3 regions of the Pantoea sp. XAF26B01_ASV70 genome follow, and region 2 is predicted to be linked to each of the others. Evidence: predicted binding sites of a transcription regulator. Region 2 holds the regulator's gene; each other region holds the start of a gene.
The links. The regulator CRP, encoded in region 2, controls carbon source genes, mostly activating them, when cyclic AMP is high. The targets are predictions, from matches to a motif close to ATGTGANNNNNNTCACAT.
Positions count from the first base shown of each region.

Region 1: ACX8ZY_RS10005 (sugar transporter) is a predicted target of CRP. The motif match lies at 2,450-2,467, and genes of this name have one in related genera.
Region 3: adhE (bifunctional acetaldehyde-CoA/alcohol dehydrogenase) is a predicted target of CRP. The motif match lies at 5,288-5,305, and genes of this name have one in related genera.

Region 1 covers NZ_CM137251.1:2,139,108-2,148,845, reverse strand. The annotation lists gene ACX8ZY_RS10020 (MFS transporter) at 11-1,264, shown strand; gene ACX8ZY_RS10015 (hypothetical protein) at 1,432-1,692, shown strand; gene cybB (cytochrome b561) at 1,805-2,347, shown strand; gene ACX8ZY_RS10005 (sugar transporter) at 2,522-3,706, shown strand; gene bhsA (multiple stress resistance protein BhsA) at 3,768-4,025, opposite strand; gene bhsA (multiple stress resistance protein BhsA) at 4,065-4,322, opposite strand; gene ACX8ZY_RS09990 (TetR/AcrR family transcriptional regulator) at 4,630-5,280, shown strand; gene rhaM (L-rhamnose mutarotase) at 5,328-5,642, opposite strand; gene rhaD (rhamnulose-1-phosphate aldolase) at 5,632-6,474, opposite strand; gene ACX8ZY_RS09975 (L-rhamnose isomerase) at 6,485-7,741, opposite strand; gene rhaB (rhamnulokinase) at 7,734-9,206, opposite strand; gene rhaS (HTH-type transcriptional activator RhaS) at 9,498-9,738, shown strand, end outside.
Region 2 covers NZ_CM137251.1:413,289-423,026, forward strand. The annotation lists gene ppiA (peptidylprolyl isomerase A) at 1-354, shown strand, start outside; gene ACX8ZY_RS01900 (YhfG family protein) at 454-624, shown strand; gene ACX8ZY_RS01905 (putative adenosine monophosphate-protein transferase Fic) at 614-1,207, shown strand; gene ACX8ZY_RS01910 (aminodeoxychorismate/anthranilate synthase component II) at 1,249-1,824, shown strand; gene argD (bifunctional acetylornithine/succinyldiaminopimelate transaminase) at 1,906-3,126, shown strand; gene ACX8ZY_RS01920 (YccS/YhfK family putative transporter) at 3,128-5,203, opposite strand; gene crp (cAMP-activated global transcriptional regulator CRP) at 5,261-5,893, opposite strand; gene ACX8ZY_RS01930 (OsmC family protein) at 6,197-6,601, shown strand; gene ACX8ZY_RS01935 (phosphoribulokinase) at 7,121-7,990, opposite strand; gene ACX8ZY_RS01940 (YheU family protein) at 8,052-8,270, opposite strand; gene ACX8ZY_RS01945 (hydrolase) at 8,275-9,291, opposite strand; gene ACX8ZY_RS01950 (LysE family translocator) at 9,349-9,738, shown strand, end outside.
Region 3 covers NZ_CM137251.1:1,995,521-2,005,258, reverse strand. The annotation lists gene oppB (oligopeptide ABC transporter permease OppB) at 1-308, opposite strand, end outside; gene oppA (oligopeptide ABC transporter substrate-binding protein OppA) at 401-2,041, opposite strand; gene ACX8ZY_RS09330 (ABC transporter substrate-binding protein) at 2,198-3,823, opposite strand; gene ACX8ZY_RS09325 (YchE family NAAT transporter) at 4,406-5,053, opposite strand; gene adhE (bifunctional acetaldehyde-CoA/alcohol dehydrogenase) at 5,513-8,200, shown strand; gene tdk (thymidine kinase) at 8,269-8,889, opposite strand; gene hns (histone-like nucleoid-structuring protein H-NS) at 9,299-9,706, shown strand.

The sequences.
Region 1 (9,738 bases), 1.7 Mb from region 2:
AGGAAGATGTGTGAGTCGCTCAACACAGGCTGTCACAGTGGATGAGAATGCGGTCTCTGCGCCGCCAGAGTCAGTTGCCGCTTCAGGTCATATCCGCCGGGATTCCCCACAGTTTATGCGCGTGACGCTGGCGCTTTTCTCCGCCGGGCTGGCGACCTTTGCCCTGCTCTACTGTGTGCAGCCGATTCTGCCGGTGCTGTCACAGCAGTTTGGTATCTCTCCGGCAACCAGCAGCCTGTCGCTCTCCATCTCGACCGGCCTGATGGCGCTGGGCCTGCTGGTCACCGGGCCGCTCTCTGATGCTATCGGTCGTAAATCGGTGATGGTCACAGCCCTGATGCTGGCCGCCATCTGCACGCTGGTCTCGGCCACCATGACCAGCTGGCACGGCATTCTGATTATGCGGGCGCTGATGGGGTTGTCGCTGAGTGGCGTGGCGGCGGTCGGCATGACCTACCTCAGCGAGGAGATGGATGCACGGGTCGTCGCCTTTTCCATGGGGTTATATATCAGCGGTAACTCGATAGGCGGGATGAGCGGTCGACTGCTGAGCGGCGTGCTGACTGACCTCTTCTCATGGCGACTCGCCGTGGCGGTGATCGGCTGTTTTTCGCTGGCCTCGGCGCTGATGTTCTGGAAAATCCTGCCTGCGTCGCGCCATTTCCGGCCCATTACGCTGCGTCCGCGTAATCTGCTGATTAACTTCCGGCTGCACTGGCGCGATCCGGGCCTGCCCTGGCTGTTTGCCGAAGGATTCCTGCTGATGGGAGCATTTGTCACCCTGTTTAACTATATTGGCTACCGTTTACTGGATGCGCCCTGGCATCTCAGCCAGGCTGTGGTCGGGCTGTTATCAGTGGTCTACCTCACCGGCTCCTGGAGTTCGCCTAAGGCGGGCGCGCTGACCAACCGGTTGGGTCGGGGACCGGTGATGCTGGGTGCTACCGCCATCATGTTGCTGGGTTTGCTGATTACCGCCTTCAACTCCCTCTGGCTGATCCTGCCAGGGATGATGCTGTTCACCGCCGGTTTTTTTGCCGCCCATGCGGTTGCCAGCGGCTGGATTGGCCCCCGGGCGCGCCGGGCACGAGGCCAGGCTTCTTCGCTCTATCTGTTCAGCTACTACGTGGGTTCCAGCGTCGCGGGTACGCTGGGTGGCGTGTTCTGGCATAACTTTGGCTGGAGCGGGATTACGCTGTTTATCAGCGTCCTGCTGATCCTGGCGTTACTGGTTGCCTGGCGTCTGCACAGTAAAAAACTCTGAGAATGTCTTCTCATGCCAGGCCTGGCTTCTCCTGCGGGCCTGGCGGTTTATCACAATAAACGCGCTATTCAGAGCCACAGCAAACAAAACGCAGGTTTCCCGCTATAATCGTTTTTATTGTAATAATTCATCTGCTTTGCCTTTTAACACGGCAACAAGGAACGCCTGTGGCTCTCTACTACTACGTCAATAAACAGTCAGGATATAACAATAATCATGTGGTTCATGCCGCAGGCTGCCCCCATCTTCCCGACATCGATAACCGTATGTTTCTGGGCAGTTTTTACCATGTGAATGCCGCCATCCTGCAGGCTAAAAAATATTATGCTGGCGCAATCGGCTGTGAAAATTGTTGTCCACTCAAAAATGTTGACCAGCAGGCCACCCAGCTCAGCGTGGCCCTGAAGCACACCCCGGCTTCGCGTTAATCTGATCCACCTGGTAAGGGGAAAAAAATTTTTCCCGCTGCGCTAATTTGTTAAGAATTACCGCTGTTTTCCGTTATGTTAATTTTTCTGATTCTCTTTAATGGAATGCACAATGCGGGATAAGTTTGCGCGCGCTCAGATAGCCCTTCACTGGCTCACCTTTTTACTGGTGGTGACGGCCTACGCCACCATTGAACTGCGCGGTTTTGCACAGCGCGGATCCTGGCAGGGTTATGCCATGATCATTACCCATTTCAGCGCCGGCGCGACCATCCTGGTATTGATGCTTGCCCGCCTCTTTTTACGCACCCGGCATCGCACACCGCCCATTACTCCCGCTCCGCCGCGCTGGCAAACCGGGCTGGCACATCTGACTCATACCCTGCTCTATGCTCTGTTTATCACTCTGCCGATCCTCGGCCTGACATCGCGTTATCTTAAAGGTCGGGAATGGTGGCTGTTTGGCATCAGCATGCCGGTCGCGCCTGAACCTGACTTTGATATGGCGGATATGCTGATTGGCTGGCATGAAACCCTGGCACCGCTGGGTTACTGGCTGATCGGACTGCATGCTGCTGCCGCACTGTTCCATCACTATCTGCTGAAAGACAATACTCTGCTGCGAATGATGCCCGCCCGGCGTCGCGGTCAATAACCTCAGGCTATCGCCCTGTGATGGGGCGATAAAAAAATTTCAGCATTAAAAGGCGTTTATAAGGTTTCTCTTCCCGCTTTATTCACTACAATGGTCAGTAATTTGTGACGCAGGTCACTTTCGCTGGATGTTTCTGCCGCATCCGATTCGCTGTACTGACTGACTTGACTCCTCATGCAACCAACTACTGTTTCACGTAAAACTGCCTGGCTACGCGTGGTATTGCTGGCCATCGCCGCCTTTGTATTTAATACCACCGAATTTGTGCCGGTTGGCCTGTTATCTGACATCGCTGCTGACTTTTCAATGCAGACGGCTGACGTCGGGATCATGCTGACCATCTATGCCTGGGTGGTCGCACTGCTCTCACTGCCGCTGATGCTGCTGACCCGCAATATTGAGCGACGACTGCTGCTGGGTGTGCTGTTCCTGATCTTTATCGTCAGCCACGTTCTTTCTACCGTTGCCTGGGATTTCCGTTCGCTGATGGTGTCACGCGTGGGTATCGCCCTGTCTCACGCGGTGTTCTGGTCGATCACCGCCTCGCTGGCGATTCGCGTCGCTCCGGCCGGTAAGAAAACTCAGGCGCTGAGTATGCTGGCAACCGGTACCGCGCTGGCGATGGTGCTGGGCGTGCCGATTGGCCGCGTGGTGGGTCAGTATCTTGGCTGGCGTACGACCTTCGGCGCGATTGGCCTTTCGGCACTGGTGCTGATGATTATGCTGGTGCGCATCCTGCCGCGTCTGCCGAGTGAACATACCGGCTCGCTGAGCAGTGTGCCGATGCTGTTTCGCCGTCCGGCGCTGGTCAGCATGTATCTGCTGGTGACGCTGGTTGTTACCGCGCATTACACCGCTTACAGCTATATCGAGCCCTTTATGCAAACCGTGGCCCATTCCAGTGGCAACTTCACCACCCTGCTACTGCTGCTGTTTGGCTCTGCGGGCATTGTGGGTAGCGTACTGTTCAGCACACTCGGTAATAAGTTTCCCTCCGGACTGCTGATTGCGGCCATCGCGCTGATCACCCTGTGCATGGGCCTGCTGATTTTTGCTGCCGTTCGCCCTGCGGCTATCTCAACGCTGTGCGTTGTCTGGGGAATGGCGATGATGATGATCGGACTGGGTATGCAGGTGCGGGTGCTGTCGCTGGCACCGGATGCCACGGATGTGGCGATGTCGCTGATGTCCGGTATCTACAATATCGGTATCGGCGCGGGTGCGCTGCTGGGTAATCAGGTCAGCCTGCATCTGAGCATGGCGGAAGTTGGCAATGTCGGCGGGATGATTGGCCTGGTGGCGTTACTCTGGTGTGTTTATATCTTCCGTCGTTATCCACAGTTACGCAGTAACGGATAATAAAAAAGGCTTCAGATAAGCGGGTTATCTGAAGCCTGTTCAGGGTTATTTACCGATCACTTTATCTATAAAGAACGGCTGTGCCATGCAGGTTGTTGCTGCCAGAGGTCGAAGTGATGCGGAAAGACTTTGCCCCTGCATCGCTGGCCTTTTCTGACAGTTGCTGCTCCAGCGAAAGCAGATTAGTACTGCCCGTTGCGCTGATGACACCGATTTTTTGCTGATCCAGCGGTGTGCTGCTGACCTGCTGGGCCGCTACGCTGGCAAATGACAGACCGCTTAGCACCGCCGCCACGACCATCATATTGATACTTTTCATAACGAACCCCTTCTCACTTATTCTGTTGAAAAACCAAAATTACTGATAAATCACAGCCGTGCCGTGCAGTTTGTTCTGGCCGCTGGTTGAGGTGATGCGGAACGATTTCGCACCCGCTTCATCCGCTTTAGCACTCAGCTGCGCTTCAACAGAAGACAGATTGGTGCCGCCCAGTACAGAGATGGTGCCAACTGGCTGCTGATTAACAGGTTCGCTGGTCACCAGGTCAGCGGCAGATGCGCCAAAAGTCAGAGTCGTCAGTGCCAGTGCTGCCAGGGTGATTTTGATGTTTTTCATAATAATCTCTCTATTCAATATTGAAATTCGGTTGGTCTGAATGGGTTGTCACTATTTAATTAATGACCGTTAAACAAATGATAGACCCCGATACGGTTTGTCGTCAACATTTATTTAATGAGCGTTATTTAATTCGCGGAGTGGCGTGATTATGGGCTTCAGCTTCTTTTCTGACTTAACCTAAGGGGCTGTAATAATGCGCTGGCGCACAAAATGGCAACCCCTGCCGGCGACATCCACGCCAGGCCTTGCACATTTTTATAATGATCGGTAATTTAATAGGGTGTTTTACTGTCAGTGAGGGTGTATGAGTCAGGTTCAGGATTGCGATGTAAAGAAATGCCGCGGCCGACCAAAAGTGTTCGATCGCGAAGCAGCGCTCGATAAAGCTCTGACCCTGTTCTGGACGCACGGTTACGAGGGAACTTCTCTGGCCGATCTGGTGGCCGCAACCGGCGCGAAAGCGCCAACCCTCTACGCCGAGTTTGTTAATAAAGAGGGACTGTTTCGCGCGGCGATGGAGCGCTACGTGGAGAAGTTCAGTGCATGGCGTGAAGCGGCATTGGGCGATGACCAGTTACCGGTGGATCGGGCTATTGAAGCCTATTTCCGCGCCACCGCGGCCTGTTTTACCGAACGCGACTCTCCCGGCGGCTGTTTCTTTATCTGCACCTCAACCGCCCTGTCGGCGGCTTCAGCAGAGATTGCCACCATGCTGCAACAGCAGCATCAGTCGCAGGAGCATGTGTTAAAAGATTTTTTGCTGGCGCGTCAGCAGCGTGGTGAACTGAGTGCGTCAGTAAACATTCCCGCGCTGTCACGTTATCTGAGTTGTATGCTGCAGGGCATGTCGGTGCGGGCGCGTGAAGGCGTTGAGCGTGACGATCTGGAGAGCATTATTGATACGCTGATGGCGATGTGGCCGACACTCACCGGCCTGTGTCAGGCTAAGCGTTAAAAATATCAGGGCGGCGATGCCGCCCTTTTCATCTTTTATTCCCGATTTTATTCCAGAAAGAAAACCGGTTTTAACGGCTCACTGATCGGGCTGTTATCTGCATTAGACGGCATCAGATCTTTCATTGATGCCCACCAGCGCTGACAGACCTCCGTTTCCGCCACCGCGTTCCAGCGCTCCTCAGATTCAATCTCAACACTGGCGAACAGCAGATGCCGCTCGGCGTCCAGCCAGATGGCATAGTTATGCGCGCCGTGCGCTTTCAGGGTTTCGGCCAGTTCAGGCCAGATCGGTGAGTGCCGACGCTCATACTCTGCATGGCAATAAGGGTTCACCTGCATCACAAAGGCTTTACGCAGCATTAGCAGGCCCTGCATCCAGCGCCGGTTGCCACGGCTTCACACCAAATCGCTCACCCAATGCAACCAGCTGTTCTGTGGTGATACTCTGACGAATACCGCCCATCGACAGCACTTTGACGATCACTTCTGACGATTTCTCCGCCGTATCAATCAGACCAAAAGTCTCATCGAGTGTCGGGCCCGTGCCAAAGACACCGTGGAATGGCCACATCACCAGGGTATGTGACTGCATCTGCCCGGCGGTCGCGGTGCCGATTTCATCGGTGCCGGGCACCATCCAGGGTAAAACACCCACACCGTCCGGGAACACCACCAGACATTCGGTACTCCCTTCCCACAGCAGGCGGGTAAAGCGGGCGGAATCCATCTCAACCACATAGCTTAAGGCCATAAAGTTGGTAGCGTGACAGTGCATGATCACCCGGTCTGCACCCTTGCTGACCGCTTTACGCACCGCATGAGACTGAAAGTGTGACGCCAGTTCAGAGGTCGGCAAACCGCCATTCGACAGGCCCCAGTGAATTTTATAAGAGAGCCCTTTGTCATCGACCTGCAGCAGTGCCAGACAATCCGCCGGATCAAGCTGGACATTACGCATGAATTTTCCTGACCCGGTCACCAGAAACCAGTCGTTCGCCAGCGCCGGCGCAGGTTGTGTCAGCTCAATACAGCGCGGTTGCAGGCAGAAATCAGCGGCAAAAGGTTTAACCTCCTCTTCCCGCAGACGCAGGCTGACGTTGCCGCCGTTACGTTCGTCCCAGCCCTTCAGCCACATATCGCTGGTTGCTTTGACCATTCCCTTAACAAACCCGGAAGAAAGAATGCTTTGCATAGTGAAATCCTTAACGTTGGCTCAAAATCTGTTGTTCATAATGACGGACGTCGCCTAACCAGCTGGCATCAGCCGGGACGTCATGGCGCAGGCACCAGGCTTCCCATACCGCCTGCCACGGCAATGATTTTTGCTCTTCCAGCAGCGTCAGCCGCGCGGTGTAATCGCCCTCGTTCTCGGCCTGGCGCAGACGATCGGTTGGCTCCAGCAGGGCACGCAGCAGCGCTTTTTTGGTGTTACGGGTGCCGATAACCCAGGCGGCAATCCGGTTGATAGAGGCGTCGAAGAAATCGAGTCCGATATGCACTTTGTCGAACAGTTGATGGCGGACGATCTCACTGGCGATCGCCTGAGTTTCATCATCCAGCAGCACCACATGGTCGCTGTCCCAGCGCACCGGGCGGCTGACGTGCAGCAGCAGACGCGGCACATAGAGCATCGCGGCGGAAATTTTATCGGAGATCACTTCGGTGGGATGGAAATGTCCTGCATCCAGGCATAGTGCCGTCTGGCGGCTGGCGGCGTAACCAAGATAAAACTCATTGGAGCCCACGGTGTAGCTCTCTGCGCCAATGCCAAACAGCTTGCTCTCAACCGCGTCGATATGGTGCTGCGGGTTCAGTTTTTCTGAGATGACCTCATCCAGTGCGCTCATCAGACGCTGACGCGGGGCCAGGCGATCCACGGTAATATCTTTCATGCCGTCCGGCACCCAGATATTCATCACTGACGGCGTGCCAAGCTGCTCACCAAACGAAGCGGAGATGCGGCGACTCGCTTTGCAGTGATCGATCCAGAACTGACGCACGGTTTTATCACTGTGCGACAGCGTAAAACCGTCGGCACTCATCGGATGCGAGAAGCAGCTGGGGTTAAAATCCAGCCCTAAGTTGTGCTCTTTCGCCCAGGCAACCCAGTTGGCGAAATGGGCAGGTTCAATGGCATCCCGATCGACTGGCTTGTCACTTTCCAGATAGATAGCGTGCAGGTTCAGACGTTTTGCGCCTGGGATCAGAGACATCGCCTTGTCGATATCGCTGCGCAATTCACTGGCATTGCGTGCCCGCCCCGGATAGTTGCCGGTCGCCTGGATGCCGCCAGTCAATGCGCCCTGTGGGTTCTCAAAGCCCCGGACATCGTCCCCCTGCCAGCAGTGCATCGAGACAGGAATGCTGTCCAGCTGGCGAATGGCCTGTTCAACATCAACTCCATTGTCAGCGTAGCGTTGTTTAGCCAGTTCAAAAGCCTGTTCAATCTGCTTAGTCATAAGCGGGTTCCTTAGCGGGTTGACTCAGCGTCGCGAAGCGTGCCTGACTGGCACTGAAGACGCTGTGAGTTTGCGGTTCGAATTTTTCCAGTGGGAAGTTGTTGATGACGCTGCAGCGGAAATCAGCCACATCGATCAGTTCGCCAAGTGCAATCAGCTGGCAACCAACGTTACCCAGCGTGGAGGCTTCAACCGGACCTGCCAGCACCGGAATCTGGCAGGCATCGGCACAGAGCTGGTTAAGAAAACGGTTCTGACTGCCGCCCCCTACCACGTGCAGCTGGCTGAAAGGTTTGCCTCGCAGCTCTGCCAGCTCCTGGATCACCTCGCGATAGAGCAGTGCCAGGCTGTCAAATATGCAGCGGGCCAGCGCGGCGGCAGATTGTGGCACCGGCATTCCCTGCTCTGCGCAGGCGTTCTGAATCTCGTTAACCATGCTGTCGGGATTGATGAAGCGCGCATCGTTGGGACTAATCAGTGAAACACAGGCGGGCTGCCGTGCCGTCTGATCAATCAGTGCGCTGAGATCGTCAATCTGAAGTTCGCCGCAGATGCGCTGCAACAGCCATAAGCCCATGATATTTTTCAGTACGCGGTAGCCTTCTGCGCCGCCCTCATTGGTGATATTGGCGCGTAACGCGCCATCGCAGGCATAAGGCTGCAAACTTTCAAAGCCCATCAGCGACCAGGTTCCGGAACTGAGATAGGCGGCATCGTCCTGCATTAGCGGCGTTGCCAGAACCGCGCTGGCGGTGTCGTGGGTGGCGACAGCAATAACCGGGACCGGGACACCTGCGCTATTGACCCAGTGGCCGACGGTGTTGCCCGGTGCCTGCGGCTGGCCGAACCATTCAGGAGCAACGCCCGCCCAGGCGAGCAGATCACGATCCCATTCGCCGCTGTGAATATTGAGCATTTGCGTAGTGGTGGCGTTGGTGTATTCCCAGTTGAGATTACCGGTCAGGCGATAATGCAGATAGTCCGGCATCATCAGCGCATGCGCCACGCGGGCCTGCCAGTCGGGCTGCTGCTGATGCAGGGCGCGCATCTGATAGAGCGTATTGAATGGCAGAAACTGAATGCCGGTTCGGGCGTAGATGGCACTGCGGCTCAGTTCGTGCTGCGCCTGCTCCATCAGGCCGTGGGTGCGCGCATCGCGGTAGCTGACCGCCTCACCCACCGGCTCGCCCTCTGCATCCAGCAGCACCATATCAACGCCCCAGGTGTCGATACCGATACTGTCTGGCACGATCTTCTCTTCATCTAACTGAGCCAGCCCGGTGCGTATCTCCTGCTCAAGCATCGTCAGATCCCAGCAGTCATAACCGGCACGACGCTGGCGCTTATTTTTAAAGCGCCGGACCTCACGAAGCGCGATCTGGCGCTGCGCAGCATCCCAGCTTGCGAGCATGACCCGCCCGCTGGATGCCCCGAGATCAATAGCAACAATGTTTCTCCTGGTCATGGCGACTTTTCCCTGTGATTGAGTGGTCACAGAGTAAAAACCTGGCCGGTTAAAGACCTTCCCCGGAGTGCCAGCGGCTGATAAGCCCTGGCAGACTTGCAAAGAACTTCGTGAGAGAGATCACAGAGGTGAAAGGCAGGAGGATGTGACCCCTGCCGCAAATCTGTTAACTGCTGAGGATTTCTTGAAAAATCAGCATGATTCCTGCTGAGTCAGGCTGAAAATTCAAGGTAAGGTTAGAGCGTGCTGATTAGACTGCGTTACGGTTTTGTTAAGCAGCGAGAGATGACCATGACCATATTGCACAGTGCGGATTTTTTCCCCGAAGGCGATTACGCCATTGCGATTGAACCCCGCGTACCTCAGGCCGCCTTCCCGGAACATCATCATGATTTCCATGAAATTGTGCTGGTTGAGCAAGGCTCTGGCATTCATGTGTTTAATGGTCAGCCACAAACGCTGTGCGCCGGTTGCGTCTGCTTTGTGCGCGATCACGATCGTCATCTTTATGAGCAGACCGACAACCTTTGTC
Region 2 (9,738 bases):
ATCCCGGGCTTTATGGTGCAGGGTGGGGGCTTCACTACGGACATGCAGCAGAAGCAGACCAACGCGCCGATCAAGAATGAAGCGGATAATGGCCTGCGTAACCTGCGCGGCACGATTTCCATGGCGCGTACCGCCGATAAAGACAGTGCGACCAGCCAGTTCTTCCTCAACGTCGCGGATAATGCATTCCTCGATCACGGACAGCGCGATTTTGGCTATGCCGTATTTGGTAAGATTGTGAAAGGTCAGGATGTGGTTGAAAAAATTTCTCAGGTACCGACCAAAGATGTGGGTCCTTACCAGAATGTTCCATCCAAACCGGTAGTTATCCTCTCCGCCAAAGTCCTGCCTTAAGTCCGTTCGTCGCCATCTGCGGATGGCGACCGCCTGCCGCATCCGGCAAAGCCAGAATTTGCTCTTATACTTAGGGCAAAAACCTGAGCAGGAGGCGGCATGGCGAACAAACTCACCGAAAAACAGAAGGTCACCCTGTGGCGACAGCGGCGTAGCGCCAGCTATCAGGCCAGCTGTCGGCTGGAAGGCTTCTCGCCAAATGAAACCAGCGTAAACAGCGATGATGCGGCCGCACGTCTGGCGTCACTGAGGAGGCAATATGGACTCTAATACCGCCGTCAGCCAGGATCCCTATCTGTGGCAGCATGACAATGTGCTGAAAAACCTGCCCGATATTCACGATGCCGCGCAGCTGCGTAAGGCGGAGCTGAGTTTTAGTGCGGCGCGTGCCGCCACGCTGGAGCTGGGCCCACGTAATCCTGGACTGCCTTACCTGCGCCAGATCCACCGTACGCTGTTTCAGGACGTCTACAGCTGGGCTGGTGAACTGCGCACTATCGATATCTGGCGCGATGAGACGCCGTTCTGTCATTTCGAATATATCGAAAAGGAAGGTAACGCCCTGATGGCCGCGCTGGAGGAGGAGAAGGGCCTTGCTGACCTGCCACGTGACGCGTTTATTGAGCGTGTTGCCCACTACTACTGCGAAATCAATATGTTGCATCCTTTCCGCCACGGAAACGGTCGGGCGCAGCGGATTTTCTTTGAACAGCTGGCGCTGCATGCCGGTTATCTGCTCTCCTGGGAAGAGACTGACGCTGAAAGCTGGAAAGCGGCGAATCAGGCCGGTGTGGCCGGAGACCTGACTCTGCTGGAGCAGGTATTTGCGAAAATGGTGAGCGAGGCGGCTTAACCGCGTAGAATAGCGGCGCGGGTAATTATTCTGGACTGGCCATGCTGCTGCTTATCGACAATTACGACTCCTTTACCTGGAATCTTTATCAATATTTCTGCGAGCTGGGCGCGCAGGTTCAGGTGGTGCGCAATGATGCCATCACGCTGGAGCAGATGGCGGCGTTACCGCTGACTCATCTGGTGATCTCCCCTGGTCCCTGCACGCCGTCGGAGTCAGGCATTTCGCTGGCGGCGATCCGGCATTTCGCCGGTCAGCTGCCGGTGCTGGGCGTCTGTCTGGGCCATCAGGCAATTGCGCAGGCGTATGGCGCGCAGGTCGTGCGTGCGCGTCAGGTGATGCACGGCAAAACCTCTGCGATTCAGCACACTGGCCAGGGCGTGTTCCGCACTCTGAATAATCCACTAACCGTGACCCGCTACCATTCGCTGATTGTACAGCGCGACTCCCTGCCAGATGCCTTCGAGGTGACTGCCTGGACGGTGCGTGACGGCGAGCCTGACGAAATTATGGGATTCCGCCATAAAACCCTGGCGCTGGAAGGCGTGCAGTTCCATCCCGAAAGCATTCTCAGCGAGCAGGGACATCAGCTGCTGCGCAATTTCCTTGAGCAATAAGTTGCCTTTGAGTGATTTTTTATGCATATTTTGTGATTATTATTTCAAAGTTGCACATCAATCATCTAAATGGGGTCATCAATGGCAGCGGAAAAAATTGCGGTCACGCGGGAGACGTTCGATAACGTTATTTTGCCTGTTTATGCACCTGCGCAGTTCGTGCCGGTAAAAGGCAAGGGCAGTCGTGTATGGGATCAGCAGGGCAAAGAGTATATCGATTTCTCAGGTGGTATCGCCGTCACCGCACTTGGACACTGCCATCCTGCGCTGGTCGAGACGCTGAAAAGTCAGGGCGAGACGCTGTGGCACACCAGCAACGTCTTCACCAACGAACCGGCGCTGCGTCTTGCCAGTAAGTTAATTCAGGCGACCTTTGCCGAGCGGGTCTTCTTCGCTAACTCCGGGGCCGAAGCCAACGAGGCCGCCTTTAAGCTGGCGCGCTACTACGCCTGCAAACGTCACAGCCCATTCAAAAGTAAGATTATCGCCTTTCATAACGCCTTTCATGGCCGGACGCTGTTTACCGTCACGGTCGGCGGACAGCCAAAATATTCTGATGGGTTCGGGCCTAAACCGGCGGATATCGTCCATGTGCCGTTCAATGATCTGAACGCAGTGAAAGCGGTCATTGACGATCATACCTGCGCCATTGTGGTTGAACCGATTCAGGGGGAGGGTGGCGTCGTGCCCGCAACGCAGGAATTTATGCAGGGACTGCGTGAGCTTTGCGATCAGCACCAGGCGCTGCTGGTGCTGGATGAAGTGCAGAGCGGCATGGGGCGCAGCGGCAAGCTATTCGCCTATGAGCATTATGGCATCCAGCCCGATATTCTGACCTCAGCCAAAGCGCTGGGCGGCGGTTTCCCGGTCAGCGCCATGCTGACCACTAACGAGATCGCCTCGACCATGGCGCCGGGCGTGCATGGCACCACCTATGGCGGCAATCCACTCGCCTGCGCCATCGCCGAAACTGCGCTCGATATTATCAATACGCCGGAGGTGCTGGCAGGCGTTGAGACACGTCGTCAGCACTTTGTCACGGCGCTGCAGGCCATCGATGCGAAGTATGATCTCTTCAGCGATATTCGCGGCAAGGGTCTGCTGATTGGCGCGGCGCTGAAACCGCAGCATGCCGGTAAAGCACGCGATATCCTGAATGCCGCGGCCGCAGAAGGCGTGATGGTGCTGGTTGCCGGCACCGACGTGATGCGTTTTGCCCCGTCACTGATCATTGAGCCTGCCGATATCGAAGAGGGCATGAGCCGCTTCGCCACGGCCGTCGGCAACGTGCTCAACGGCTAGCTTAGTTTTTACGTAAGCGTCTGATCAGCCAGCGGCCATGTTGCGGCCGCTGGTTCCACGCCAGCGATGAAATGGTGTACATCACGCTCAGATGATCGAGAATGCGCCGCACATGCTGCTCCACCACCGTGATCGGTCCCTCACTGATGTTCTCCAGCTCATCCAGCAGGTTAACCTGTGAGCTTTCACCATCATATTCCAGCCGCTGCTGACACCGCTGCAGCGCGATTTCACAGGATTGCAGGTAACGCTCAGCCAGCGAGGCAGTGAGCATGGTGTGCTCACGCGCCAGAATCGTCATGGCGTTGATATGCTCGACGATAAACTGACTGTGCGTGACCCAAAGCCGCATATCACTCAGATAGCGGGAGTTGAACGCGGGTTCCTGCATCGCCTGATTCAGTGAGTTAAACAGCGCATTGTGTGCCTGATTGACCTTCACCCGCTGATAAGCCAGTTTCTCTGGTGACTGTTCGTCACCCAGCAACAGCCGCAGCGCATCCTGATAAGTTTCCAGTGCGTCATGGGCGTTCTGCCGCAGTAAGCCGCTCTGCCACTGCGGCCACAGCCAGAGCATCCCGCCAAAGGCGATCAGACAACCCATCAGCGTATCCATGAGTCGCGGCAGCAGAAACTGCGCGCCATTCAGCGACAGCAATTGCAGCGAGTAAACCGCCGTGACCGTAAAGCCAATCATCGACCAGCCATAAAACTGGCGGGTAAAGCGATAGCTGATAAAAGTAATTGCCAGCATGATCAGCAGCACCAGCGACTCCGGCACCGCCATGCGCAGCGTGGCGGCCGCGATCACCAGACCGGCAAAAGTGCCCAGCGCCCGGTGCTGAATGCGGACACGGGTAGCGCTGTAGCCGTTCTGGCTGACGAACATGATGGTCATCAGGATCCAGTAGGGTTTGGGGATGTTGAAGAACAGCGCCAGCGCGCTGCCCAGCATCAGCATCACCGCAAAGCGGCCGGCAGTGCGCAGGGCCGATGAGCGAAACGAGAGATAACTGCGCAGTGCCGGTAACAGCGGCAGACGGCGCTGGCGGTCAGCCATCAGATCGCGCTGATAAAGGGGTTTCTGGGTGCGCAGGACCCGCGCGATGCGGTTGAAGTGGTAAAGGCAGAAGTTACCCACCGGATTGTCGGGATGCTGATGGGCGATTTTCTCCAGCGCGCCGAGCTGTTTATCCATCGCAAAGCGATCGGGTAGCTGGTGATAGAGAATGTTATCCGCCAGCACCCGCAACCGGGCCGAGATGGTTTTGGCATTCCAGCGGATCACCGCTTCGGCGTGGCTCTGTTCGACCAGCTTCTGCACCTCTTCCGGCCGATGCAGGCTGACCGAGATATGTTCCTGCAGATCCAGCGCCACCTGAAAGGCGCGCGTCAGCCGTTTATGGCTGTGATCGCGGCTTGCCGACAGCATATGCATCTGCTGATAACAGGTGTTAATCAGATCGACCACTTTCTGCTGACGAGCCAGCAGCGGCGGCAGCGCCTTTTCTGGATCGGTCAGCTGCGTCAGCAGGGTATATTTTGCGTCGCAGTAGTTAGCCAGCTCGCGATAGATCAGGCTCAGGCTTTCGCGCATTGGCTGCTCTTTCCACAGCCAGAACCAGAACCAGTTAAAGAGCCCGTACCATAGCGTGCCGCCGATATAGAGCAGCGGGGGAACATAGATTGGCATGCGGCCAATCAGGCTCAGGGTAAAGATGGCGGCAATCAGGGTGCCGGGCAGCAGACGACCATGCAGCGGGCTGATCTCCCCGGTAACGCCGAGCAATAAGGGCATGGCAAACAGAATCAGCGGCAGCGGAATAGCATGCAGGGTGAGCCACTGCATCAGAAAGCTGCCGAGGGCAAACAGGCTGCCGCCAACAATCAGGCGTTTGAAGAAGCGTTTATGCGGGGTATCCAGACCGGCGATGTTGCAGCAGGCGGGCACTAATGAGAACAGCAGACCTTTTTGCAGGTCGCCAGCCAGCCAGCCCAGCGCCACCGGCAGACAGAGCACCAGCGTTTGCCGCAAGGCGTAGTTAACTTCAGGATGGTAAATAATTCGACGCCACATCGGCCCAACACAAACAATAACGGCGTGATGTTGCCATCACGCCGTGGGTGACAGGAATTAGCGGGTGCCGTAAACGACGATGGTTTTGCCGTGTGCGGAGATCAGGTTCTGATCTTCCAGCATCTTCAAAATACGGCCCACGGTTTCACGTGAACAACCAACAATCTGGCCAATTTCCTGACGAGTGATTTTAATTTGCATGCCGTCGGGATGCGTCATGGCATCTGGCTGCTTCGCCAGGTTGAGCAGGGTCTGTGCAATGCGTCCGGTTACGTCGAGGAAAGCGAGGTTACCCACTTTTTCAGACGTCACCTGCAGGCGACGCGCCATCTGCGATGAGAGTCGCATCAGGATGTCAGGGTTAACCTGGATCAGCTGACGGAATTTCTTGTAAGAAATTTCCGCCACTTCGCACGCGCTTTTCGCACGTACCCAGGCGCTGCGCTCCTGGCCTTCTTCGAACAGGCCAAGTTCACCAATAAAATCGCCCTGATTCAGGTAGGAAAGAATCATCTCTTTGCCTTCTTCATCTTTAATCAGAACCGCAACGGAACCTTTCACGATGTAGTAAAGCGTTTCTGCTTTTTCACCTTGGTGAATCAGCGTACTTTTGGATGGATACTTGTGAATATGGCAATGGGACAGGAACCATTCGAGTGTAGGGTCTGTTTGCGGTTTGCCGAGAACCATTCGCTATTATCCTCTGTTGTAATCGTGCCCAAAATACAGGGGGCAGTTTTCCCTGTCAGGCGGTGAAAGCTTCAAGCGTTTCCATTTCAGGAAATTATTCGGGCCGCATCAGGCGCAGTGCGCATCATCCTTCCCGGCTTCGTCATCGGGTGACGAAAAATATTTTCAGCACTGTTTGTAGCACAGCTTTTGCCGACTGTCTTCTGTTGTCTCGCTTCAGCTACGGGCGGATTTCTCTGGATTGCTGTTTACCAGGCGAAAGCGTACTCTGGCGACAAAACAGCGTATTCCGGAGCAAAAATCATGCAGGCAAGAGTGAAATGGGTAGAAGGGCTGACATTCCTCGGAGAATCCTCATCCGGCCATCAGATACTGATGGATGGAAATTCGGGTGATAAAGCGCCCAGCCCAATGGAGATGGTGCTGATGGCGGCGGGCGGATGCAGCGCGATTGACGTGGTATCAATTCTGCAAAAAGGCCGAAACGATGTGGCTGATTGTGAAGTAAAACTGACCTCAGAACGTCGTGAAGAGGCGCCGCGAATCTTTACGCACATCAACCTGCATTTTATCGTGAGTGGTAAAGCCCTCCAGGATAAAGCGGTATCACGCGCCGTGGATCTTTCTGCTGAAAAATATTGCTCTGTGGCCATCATGCTGGGTAAAGGCGTCAACATTACGCATAGCTATGAAGTGATCGAACTTTAGTACCAGCAGGGATCTTTTAAGGTCGCGGGCAAAATCTGTCGTGCTCTGCTGTCAGACTGTGCCTGCGCTGGGAACCGGGTCAGATCGGAAAGTCGCTTAAGCCAATCCCTGGCCGCTCGGCCCGCGCGATTACGCACCTCATCCCTGAGGTGCGCCCGTAGCCGGGCCAACGCGTTGCGTTGTTCAAAAACGCTCCCGGCGTTTTTATCCGGGCGGCGGGACGCTTTCCTCTTCTGACCCGGTTCCCAGCGTGTTGAACTTATCTATTGCTGCCAGATTCTTTCTGCCCAGGCGTTGTCTGTAGCGACCTTCCTGAAACCGGATGCGGTTGCCGGACGTGAAGCGAAGGGAGCATATACCTGTAGCAAAGCATCGCGGGCCAGGGATGGCGGTTTTGCGTCTTTGCGAAAGGTTTATGCTCCCTGAAGCCTGCTCAGCGGTAAGTCTTTAGCCGCAGGAAAGCCAGTTTTACCATCTTTATGAAAGACATCTGCTCTCAGAGCGGTTTTTGCTGGCCTCTTACTCTATTCGCTTACCTTCCATCAGCCGCTTCACCAGCGGACCCATGATCAACTCCATCGCCAGACCCATTTTGCCGCCAGGCACCACCAGCGTATTGATGTGCGAGATAAACGAGCCCTGCAGCATCGCCAGCAGGTAGGGGAGGTCGATATCTTCCAGCGCCTGGAAGTGGATCACCACAAAGCTCTCATCCAGTGACGGAATAGAGCGGGCAGCGAACGGGTTTGAGGTATCGACCGTCGGGACGCGCTGAAAGTTGAGGTGAGTGCGTGAGAACTGTGGTGTGATGAAGTTGATGTAATCTTCCATCGAGCGCACTACCGAATCCATGACCGCTTCACGTGAATGGCCGCGCTCGCCGGTGTCGCGCACCAGCTTCTGTATCCACTCCAGGTTCACAATCGGCACCACGCCAACCAGCAGATCAACCTGTTCTGCTACGTTGTGCTGCGCCGTCACCACACCGCCGTGCAGCCCTTCGTAGAAGAGAATATCGGTGTTCTGCGGCAGCGGTTGCCACGGCGTAAAGGTGCCGGGCACCTGATTCCACGGCACCGCTTCATCGTAGGTATGCAGATATTTACGCGACTGGCCCTGTCCGCTCTGACCATACTCTTTAAAGCTCTGCTCCAGCAGGCCAAAGTCATTGGCTTCCGGGCCAAAGTAGCTGACATGACGTCCTAAATCGCGCGCCTTACGAATCGCCATATCCATTTCAGGGCGGGTAAAGCGGTGAAAACTGTCACCTTCCAGCTCCGCCGCATGAAGATCGAGCTGCTGAAAGATTTTGCGAAACGCCACGCTGGTGGTGGTGGTCCCTGCGCCGCTGGAACCAGTCACCGCGATAATGGGATGACGTGCAGACATAGAAAAGCTCCCTGTGAGGTCGGGCAATAGGCATTGTTAACACGAAATGCCGTTGGGTGCATCAGCCACGAAATTCTTTGCGCGGCATGATATTGACCGATTCGTGCAGTTCCGACCACACCAGTACCACTTCACCCGTTTCCAGCTGACGTCGCACATCGGCCACCTTGTCGATCAGGCTGCGTTCCTGCTCGCCATAGTCCGTGCCTTCGCGCAGCACAAAGGTTTCAATCAGATTTTCAAGGGTCTCAGGTGAGACCTGTTGCCAGGGAATAATCACGAGATCAGTTATCCAGAAAAGGGGCGATCCACTGGGGGATACGCTGTTCCAGCCACATTTCAGGCTGGCGTAATGTCCCACCAACAAAACCTACATGGCCGCCGTGTGGTGTCAGTTGATAAGTAATAGTGGCAGATAATTGGCTGCTGTGCGGGATCACCTCATCACTCATAAAAGGATCATCTTTGGCGTGAATGATCAGCAGCGGTTTCTCTGCGTGCTTCAGCCAGGGCATGGCGCTGGCACGATGATAGTAATCGGCCGCATCCAGAAAACCGTGGGCGCGGGCGGTAATGGCATCATCAAAATCGCGCAGTCGCCGCAGCGATTTCAGCTGCGCCAGATTGACCGGCAGCGTATCCGGCCAGGCGTGCAGTTTGCGGCGGGCATTTTTCTTGAGCTGCGCCAGCAAATAGTATTGATAGACGCGTGAGAAGCCGCGTTCCAGTTTTAGGCTACAGGGCTCCAGCAACAGCGGAGCGGAGACAATGACGCCCGCGTCTACCTCAGCGGCTGCGCCCTGCTGGCCCAGCAGGCAGCCCAGCATGTTACCGCCCAGCGAGAAACCGACCGCGGCGGTGGGTACGCGGCCCCAGCGGGTGCGCAGCCAGTGCAGAAAAAAACGGGCATCTTCGGTTTCGCCGGAGTGATAGATGCGGTTGAGCCGATTCGGTTCGCCGCTGCAGCCGCGAAAATGCATCACCACCGCCAGCCAGCCGCGCGCATGGCAGATCGCCATCAGTCCATGAATATAGGGGCTATGAAAACTGCCCTCCAGCCCATGAAACAGCACCACGCGCGGTTTATGCTGCGCGAACTGCGGATCTTCACTCCAGGCGAGATCGACGAAGTCGCCATCCGGCAGGTCGAGACGTTGCCAGTGGGGATCGCCCGTGATACGACGACGTAGCAGGCGCGGCAGCAGGGTCTGCAGGTGCGCGTTACGCAGACTCTCAGGAGGCGTGAAGTGCTCGTTTTCCGGTCCGGTAAATTTCATGTGGTAAAAGCTTGTCTGTTCCATATCACACTGTTAGCTTCGATAAGTTTTTTCTTGCAGGGTAAGGAGTACCCGATTGCCATGGAACTGAGTCTTTTCTTATCAATGTTGGGATTTCTTTGGGTCGCGGCCATTACGCCCGGGCCTAATAATATGTTACTCACCGCCTCGGGCGCTAATTTTGGCTTTATGCGCACCATTCCGCTGATGATTGGCATCATGATCGGGATGCAGGTGATGCTGCTGATGGTGGCCTTTGGCGTCGGCGGGCTGATCCTGCTCTATCCTTCGCTGCACCTGGTGCTGAAAATCGCCGGTAGCCTCTATCTGCTCTGGCTGGCATGGAAGATAGCGACGTCCAGTTATGAGAAGCTGGAAACCGATCAGGCGCCGGATGCGCCGATGCCCTTCTGGCAGGGCGGATTGTTGCAGTTGATCAATCCCAAGGCCTGGCTGATGGCGCTGGGCGCG
Region 3 (9,738 bases), 1.6 Mb from region 2:
GCCAGGCCAAGTTTGGCCGAGACCGGGAACGCATGCGCGACCAGGTAGTTGACCGAATAATCTTTGTATTTAAAGGATGGGCCGAAGTCGCCGTGCGCCAGCTGCACCAGGTAATCGACATACTGCTTACCGATAGGATCGTTGAGGTGATATTTCGCCTCAATGTTGGCCATCACTTCCGGTGCCAGGGTGCGCTCGCCGGTAAACGGGCTGCCGGGCGCCAGTCGCATCATAAAGAAGGAGATGGTAATCAGGACGAACAGCGTCGGTAGCGCTTCAAGCAAGCGACGCAGGATGAATTTTAACATTGCCGTACCTACCAGGCTGTTGCTTCACAACATATAAAAAAAAGTAAAAGGCGGCGCCAGACGCGCCGCCACTGCTGATAGCCTGAATGCTATTAGTGTTTGATGATGTAGAAGTTTTTATCCAGGGTTTTATCCAGTGGATCTTTACCGGTATAACCGCCGACATAAGGTTTCACCAGACGGGTATTCACGTAGTAGTAAACCGGGACGATGGTGCTGTCTTTATCCATGATCTGCTCGGCCTGCTGATAGTCAGCTGCACGGGCTTTAGCATCCGGGGCCTTAATCGCGTCGCGAATCACTTTGTCAAACGCATCGCTCTTATAGTGCGAGGTGTTACTGCTGCTGTTGGACAGCATGGTGTTCAGGAAGGAAGTCGGTTCATTGTAGTCCGCACACCATGCCGCACGGGAAACATCGTAGTTACCCTGATGACGGGTATCCAGGAAGGTTTTCCACTCCTGGTTTTCCAGCTTGATGTTCACGCCGATATTTTTCTTCCAGATCGACGAGGCGGCAATTGCCAGCTTCTTGTGCAGATCGGAGGTGTTATAGAGCAGGTTAAAGGTCAGCGGTTTGTCGGCGGTGTAGCCCGCTTCTGCCAGCAGCTTTTTCGCCTCGGCATTACGCTTGTCCTGTGACCATTTGAACCAGTCTGGCGGCAGAATGTCCATGCCGTCGGTCGCTGGTGGCGTGTAGCTATAGGCAGGTTTCTGGCCCTGCGCCAGCACTTTATTCACCATGATGTCACGATCCAGGCCCAGCTTCAGGGCAGCGCGCACGCGCGGATCGGTGAATGGCGCTTTCTGGTTGTTGATTTCGTAATAATAGGTGCAGAGATATGGATCGACGTGCAGCTCTTTACCGTTGTCACGCTGCAGCTTTTTAAACAGCTCAATCGGCAGGTTGTTATAGGTCATGTCGCTGCCGTTCTCGGAGAAGTAGCGGTTAACGTCACTGACTTCTGAACTGATCGGCAGGAAGGTGACTTTGTTCAGCACCGTATGCTCATTGTCCCAGTAGTTCGGGTTACGCACCAGGGTGATACGTTCGTTAATCACGTGCGCTTCAAGCTTAAAGGCACCGTTGCCGACCCAGTTCTGCGGCTGCGTCCACTGATCGCCAAATTTCTCAATCGCCGGTTTGTAAACCGGTGACATGACGGAGTTAATCAGCAGCTTATCAAAATAGGGAACCGGCTCACTCAGGGTGACTTCCAGCGTGTGGTCATCAATAGCTTTTACGCCCAGATCGGTAACTGGTTTTTTACCGGCGATGATGTCATCGACGTTCAGGATATGACCATACTGCGGATAGCTGGCATACGGTGAGGCGGTTTTAGGATCGACCAGACGCTCCCAGCTGTAGACGAAGTCCTGCGCGGTGACCGGCTCGCCATTGGACCATTTGGCATTTTTACGTAAGTGGAAAGTCCACACTTTGAAATCTTTATTTTCATAGCTTTCCGCTACGGCCGGGATCGGTTTACCGTTGCTGTCATTGACCAGCAGACCTTCGTAAAGATCACGCGCTACGTTGTCTTCCGGCACACCTTCAATTTTGTGCGGATCGAGCGACTGCACTTCATCGCCATTGCCGCGAACCAGCTCCTGTTTTGCGGCCAGCTCAACGCCCGCAGGCACCGTTGCTGCGAAAGCCGCATTCCCTGCCAGGGCACTCACTGCGGCGAAAACGCCCGCTGCAATCAGGCTTTTTTTCGTGATGTTGTTCATTATTACACTCCAGTTTTATTTTCGTCACCGTGGCGATGCTCTGCCCCGGCGTCCCCCGTCTACGGGCTCCCTGGCCTGTTACCAGGGAGATTGACCCCAAAAAGTGGTCTGTTTGCTGATGCGCTTTCCGACTGTCTCGCCGAACAGGCGATCAGATCAGTGTTTTTTGATGAAATAGTACTTCAGGTCTGTCATGTCCTGCGGGTCTTTGCCCGTGAAGCCGCCAACCCAGGGCTTCACCAGGCGCACACTTACGCGGTAGTAAACTGGCACAATTGGTGAGTCTTTGTCGAGTTGTGTTTCAGCCTGCTGATACAGGCCGGCGCGCTGCGCCTCGCTGCCCGCCGTCAGCGTCTCCGCCATCAGACGATCAAAGGTCGCGCTGCTGTAAAACGCGGTGTTGATCGAGGCGTTGCTGATCAGCATGTTCAGGAAGGTTGAGGGTTCATTGTAGTCAGCACACCAGGTGGCGCGCACCACGTCATACTGCGCCTGATGACGGGTCTCCAGCATGGTTTTCCACTCCTGATTCTGCAGCGTCACCTTAGCACCCAGGTTTTTCTGCCACATCGACGCGGCCGCAATCGCCTGCCGTTTGTTCTGATCGGAAGTGTTGTAGAGCAGCGTAAAGGTCAGCGGATGGGCAGCATCAAAGCCGGCCTCTGCCAGCAGCTTCTTCGCGGCTTCATTACGCTGCGCCTGCGTCCAGGTGAACCAGGCAGGTGGAGTGAGTTTGATACCGGCGGTAAAAGGCGGCGTCAGGCTGTAAGCCGGAATCTGCCCCTGGGCCATGATCTTATTGGCAATCACCTCGCGATCGAGGGTCATCTTCAGTGCGGCACGCACCCGCGCATCGGTAAACGGCGGCTTTTTGTTATTAATCTCGTAGTAGAAGGTGCAGAGCAGCGGGCTGACCTTCACTTCATCGCCCAGCTCTTTGCGCAGCTTGCCAAACATCTCTGGTGGCACCGCACTGTTGGTAATATCTGTGCCGCCACTGCGGTAGCGATTAATATCGCTGTTTTCAGACGCGATCGGCAGGAATGTCCCCTGTTCAATCACGGTGTGCGCATTATCCCAGTAGCGAGGATTACGCTTCACGACAATTTTTTCATTCACTACCCAGTCGCTTAGCGTGTAGGCGCCGTTGCCGATGTAGTGACCCGGGCGGGTCCAGGCTTCGCCCCACTGCTTAATGGCTGGCTCATAAACCGGTTTCATCGCCGTATGCGCTAACATCGCCACCAGGTAAGGAACAGGTTCACTCAGGGTAATTTGCAGCCGATGGGCATCCAGCGCCTTCACGCCCAGCTGATCGGGTGACGCTTTACCGGCAAGGATGGCATCAATATTGGCAAAATGGGCTGCCTGCAGATAGCTGGAGTAAGGCGACGCGGTTGTCGGGTCCACCAGACGGCGCCAGCTGTAGACGAAATCAGTGGCGGTAACCGGCTCACCGTTGCTCCACTTCGCATCCTCCCGCAGATTAAAAATCCAGACGGTGGGTTGCGGGTTTTCCCAGCTTTTAGCGACGCCAGGAACGACCTGCCCGCTGTTATCGGTATTGACCAGGCCGTCCAGCAGGTTGTGAATAATATTGGATTCCGGCACGCCTTCGGTTTTATGCGGATCCAGCGAGGAGACTTCACTGCCGTTATTGATCACAATCTGTTGCTCCGCGGCCAGTGTTGTACCCGGTGCCACCGTGGCGGCATAGGCCGGCGAAAAAGCCATTAACAAAACGACTGCGAGTGTTGACCGCTGCTGCTGCAAGTTCTTCATCCCAATCATGCGAAACGCCAACCTTAAATTAAGTATCCCGACAGGCTTAAGCAAAAAGCGTTCTCACTTTGGGCTTTCGGAGAAAAAATTTTACGTTGGGCCAAAAATTATCAGAAGCCGCGAAGGCGCGCCAAAGCAAAATAGCTAAAATGTTAACTAATTCTCTTTTATCATGAGAAGTCAGGCAGCGGAAGTGTTAATTTTCGTCCTGAAAATATCATATCGATATGAAAAATAGACTATTTAGCTGGAAACCCCTCTTAAGAGCGGAAAGCAGCGACAAACAGCCTCTTTTTTGGCACTTATATTGGATAATGTGGCTTCAGCGTGATGAAATTTAAGATAGCGTGATTATTCTGGCAGTTTGTGAGGCTTACACGAAAATAGAGAGCAGAATATCGTGTGAAAATAGTGACATTATTTTGCAGAAAAAAGTCTGTGAGCCAGCGCGCAGTAATGAAATTTATAATTGCCTGATTCTGTTAAGCACAACGAATAATTGCATCGTAATGGTGCATAAAATGCCCCTACTGCACCATTACGGATCATTATTTCACTTCACTCTCTGAAATAAGTAGGCGTTTAATTGAGTAAGCCGGGAAAAATGGACTTCATGCCGGTGACAACAAATTCGATGCCCAGTGCCATCAGTAACAGACCCATAATACGCGTAATGACGTTGATACCGGTCTGGCCAAGAATACGCACCATTAACGGCGCGGCCCGAAAGAGTAACCAGCAGCAGAATGCAAAAATGGCAATCGCCAGGGTGAACCCCAGCAGATTTATCCAGCTGTGGTAGCGGGTGCTCCAGACAATGGTCGAGCTGATAGCACCCGGCCCCGCCATCAGCGGCAACGCCAGCGGCACAACCCCCACACTTTCACGAATCGCCGTTTCTGACTTCTCCTGCTTATTCTGCTTATCTTCGCCCAGCTTGCCGCTGATCATCGACATCGCAATGGTGACGACCAGGATCCCACCCGCGATGCGGAAGGAGTCAATCGAGATGCCAAACACATGCAGAATCGCATCCCCAAGGAACAGTGACGTCCAGAGGATAATAGCAACCGCCAGATTGGCAGTGAGGTTGGTTTTGTTACGCTCAGCCACCCCCTGATAACGGGTCATGCTGATGAAGACCGGAATAATTCCCACCGGATTGACCAGCGCAAAGAGCCCGACAAAAAATTTTATATAGCCTGATAAATCTAACAGCGCAGGGTTCACGACTTTACTCCGTACCACAGGGGGGAAAACGCGCCTAATGTATGTGAAAACAGGCACGGACGCCAGATGCTGACTCAGCTATTTATACTGTTGAATGACGGACCATCCAGCGCTTTACCCCAGAGATTAAAAAGTGACTGGATTTAGCCGCTACCAGGCTGATGACGTGAAGAGGTAACCAATTTGATAAACAAAGGGCGTAAAGGGGAGCTGAAAGGTGTCAGCTTGCGGTTAAATTGATCTGCATCAAAATTGCCCTACCCCAAACCAGGTAATCTTTTCGCAACGGAAGTATTAGCGGCAGCGAAGAAAACCTCACTGACTGCAACAGAAGACTAGTTCAGTAAACAGTTGAAAATCCGGGCGTTCTGACCCAGTCCAACGCCTTATGGCAACGTGACTATACTCAGGGCGCAGGATTGTTTACTAAAAAAGTTTAACTTCCTTCAGGAGAACACCATGGCCGTAACCAATGTCGCCGAACTTAATGCACTGGTTGAACGTGTAAAAAAAGCCCAGCGTGAATATGCCAACTTTTCTCAACAACAGGTCGACGCCATCTTCCGTGCCGCCGCCCTCGCCGCCGCAGACGCCCGAATCCCGCTTGCCAAGATGGCCGTTGCCGAATCAGGTATGGGCATCGTCGAAGACAAAGTGATCAAAAACCATTTTGCTTCAGAATATATCTACAACGCTTATAAAGATGAAAAAACCTGTGGTGTGTTAGCCACGGATGATACTTTCGGCACCATTACCATCGCCGAACCTATTGGCCTGATTTGCGGTATCGTCCCGACGACCAACCCCACTTCAACCGCCATCTTCAAAGCATTAATCAGCCTTAAAACCCGTAACGGCATCATTTTCTCTCCCCATCCACGCGCCAAAGATGCGACCAACAAAGCTGCAGACATCGTATTGCAGGCGGCGGTGGCTGCCGGTGCGCCAAAAGATATTATCGGCTGGATCGACGCACCTTCCGTTGAGCTGTCAAATCAACTGATGCATCACCCTGACATCAACCTGATTCTCGCCACTGGCGGTCCGGGCATGGTGAAAGCGGCTTACAGCTCCGGTAAACCTGCGATTGGTGTCGGTGCGGGTAATACGCCGGTCGTGATTGATGAAACCGCCGATCTGAAACGTGCGGTTGCGTCGATTCTGATGTCGAAAACCTTTGATAACGGGGTTATCTGCGCCTCTGAACAATCGGTGATTGTGGTTGATTCAGTCTATGACGCGGTGCGTGAACGTTTCGCCAGCCACGGCGGTTATATGCTGCAGGGTGCCGAACTGAGTGCGGTGCAGAATATTATTCTGAAAAACGGCGGCCTGAATGCGGCTATCGTTGGCCAGCCAGCGTTCAAAATTGCGGAGATGGCCGGTATCAGCGTGCCACCGAGCACTAAGATTCTGATTGGCGAAGTGAAGCTGGTGGATGAGTCTGAGCCGTTCGCCCATGAAAAACTCTCACCAACCCTTGCGATGTATCGGGCGAAAGATTTCCAGGATGCGGTCGCGAAAGCAGAAAAACTGGTCGCCATGGGCGGTATCGGCCACACCTCATGTCTCTATACCGATCAGGACAACCAGACCGAACGCGTTCACTACTTCGGCGACAAAATGAAAACCGCGCGTATTCTGATCAACACCCCCGCCTCGCAGGGTGGTATCGGCGACCTCTACAACTTTAAACTGGCGCCGTCTCTGACGCTGGGTTGTGGTTCGTGGGGCGGAAACTCTATTTCAGAGAACGTCGGTCCAAAACATCTGATCAATACCAAAACTGTCGCCAAGCGAGCTGAGAATATGTTGTGGCATAAACTTCCTAAATCCATCTACTTCCGTCGGGGTTCACTGCCAATTGCGCTGGAAGAAGTGGCAACGGATGGCGCGAAACGTGCCTTTATCGTCACTGACCGCTTCCTGTTCAATAACGGCTATGCCGACCAGGTGACCCGTGTGCTGAAATCACACGGCATTGAAACGGAAGTGTTCTTCGAAGTTGAAGCTGACCCGACGCTGAGCATCGTGCGTAAAGGTGCTGAGCAGATGAACAGCTTCAAACCGGATGTCATCATCGCGCTGGGCGGTGGCTCACCGATGGATGCCGCGAAAATCATGTGGGTGATGTACGAACATCCGGAAACTCACTTCGAGGAGCTGGCGTTACGTTTCATGGATATCCGTAAACGTATCTACAAGTTCCCGAAAATGGGTGTCAAAGCGCGCATGATTGCCATCACCACCACATCCGGTACCGGTTCTGAAGTCACGCCGTTTGCTGTAGTGACCGATGATGCGACGGGTCAGAAATATCCGCTCGCTGACTACGCACTGACGCCTGATATGGCGATTGTCGATGCCAACCTGGTGATGGATATGCCGCGTTCACTCTGCGCCTTCGGCGGCCTGGATGCCGTGACGCATGCGCTGGAAGCTTATGTTTCAGTACTGGCGAATGAATACTCTGACGGACAGGCGCTGCAGGCACTGAAACTGCTGAAAGAGAATCTGCCAGCCAGCTATGCCGAAGGCGCCAAAAATCCGGTGGCGCGTGAGCGCGTACACAATGCCGCCACTATCGCCGGTATTGCATTTGCCAACGCCTTCCTCGGGGTTTGTCACTCAATGGCGCATAAGCTGGGTTCAGAGTTCCATATCCCACACGGCCTGGCCAACGCCCTGTTAATCTCTAACGTTATTCGCTACAACGCGAATGACAACCCGACTAAACAGACCGCTTTCAGCCAGTACGATCGCCCTCAGGCGCGCCGTCGCTACGCCGAGATTGCTGACCATCTGGGGCTGAGCGCACCAGGCGACCGCACCGCGCAGAAAATTGAGAAGCTGCTCGCCTGGCTGGATGAGATCAAAACTGAACTTGGTATTCCGACCTCTATCCGTGAGGCGGGTGTGCAGGAAGCGGACTTCCTGGCGAAAGTCGATAAACTGGCCGATGATGCGTTTGATGACCAGTGTACCGGCGCTAACCCACGTTATCCGCTGATTGCTGAACTGAAACAGATTATGCTTGATACCTACTACGGTCGTGAATTTGTCGAACCGTTCTCAAGCGTAGCCGAAGCCATTGCTGAGCAGCCGGTAAAAGGTATTAAGCTTGAGAAGAAAGCCAAAAAAGTCTGATAGTGCCGTTCTGACTGTCTGATAAAAAAACCCGCCTCGGCGGGTTTTTTATTGCCTGAACAATAGGGTTAATTCAGCGGAGTCTGAGCGCCATGGATCGCCTGCAACGATCCCTGCTCTATCGCCTGTTTATAATGCTTACGGCAGACTGAGATATAACGTTCGTTACCGCCAATCACCACCTGCTCACCCTCACTGAAAGGTTTGCCCTCGCTATCCAGTCGCAGAACCATACTGGCCTTGCGCCCACAGTGACAAATAGTTTTGAGTTCAACCAGCTTATCTGCCCACGCCAGCAGATACTGACTGCCAACAAACAGTTCACCGCGAAAATCCGTTCGCAGACCATAACAGAGCACAGGAATATCAAGGTCGTCTACGACATCTGACAGCGCTTTAACCTGCTCACGGGTCAGGAACTGACTCTCATCAACCAGCACGCAATGAACAGGCTGAACGGCATGTTCAGCAGCGATGTCGCTGTAGAGTGATGTCTCTGCGTTGTATAGCAAGGCCGGTGACGATAGTCCGATACGGGAACTCACCTGCCCGGCACCAAAGCGATTATCGATTTCAGCGGTGTAAACCAGTGAACGCATGCCGCGCTCATGATAGTTATATGAGGATTGTAGCAGTGCGGTTGATTTCCCTGCATTCATGGCAGAGTAATAGAAATAGAGTTGAGCCATCGGCGCGTATCTTCATCAGGACTGAATGGAATGGCGCGCATATTACCACAAAGCGGCGGCAATACGTTGCGGTTGATGAGTGAATAAAGTGTAACGGCTGGCCGTTTATTCCTCTGCATGCCGTTTCCAGCGCCTGTTATGTGCAGTGCCGAACGGGATAAGTTTTGCTTATTTTACCCGCAACAAAATCAATGACATTTTTGTTGCTGACCTGAATACATTAAATTTATTTGATATCGGACTAAAGGAAAATATTTTTATTCTGCACAACTGTGCAATTTTCTGGTGAAAATTATTTTTAGTCACCTGGGTAATTAGTGATATACATATTTTTATGATTGCAGTTATTTTATGTCGCCACTACTATTAGCGGGCAACACAACTTTTCCCTTATTCAGAGACCAGGACAATGAGCGAAGCACTAAAAGTTCTTAATAATATCCGTACGCTGCGCGCCCAGGCCAGAGAGTATTCCGTTGAAATACTGGAAGAGATGCTGGAAAAGCTGGACGTAGTAGTAAAAGAGCGCCGTGAAGAAGAGTCTCATTTTCAGGCAGAAAATGAAGAACGCACGCGTAAACTTAATCAGTATCGTGAAATGCTACTGGCTGATGGTATTGACCCGAATGAACTGATTAACACGCTGACCGACACACGGACTGCGGCAAAAGGTAAACGCTCAGTACGTCCGGCTAAATATGGTTACACCGATGAAAAAGGCGAGTCCAGAACCTGGACCGGTCAGGGCCGCACACCGGCCGTGATTAAAAAAGCGCTGGAAGAACAGGGTAAAAAGCTGGACGATTTTTTACTGTAAAAAACCGCAGGGTGACTGCCTTCCTGGCAGCC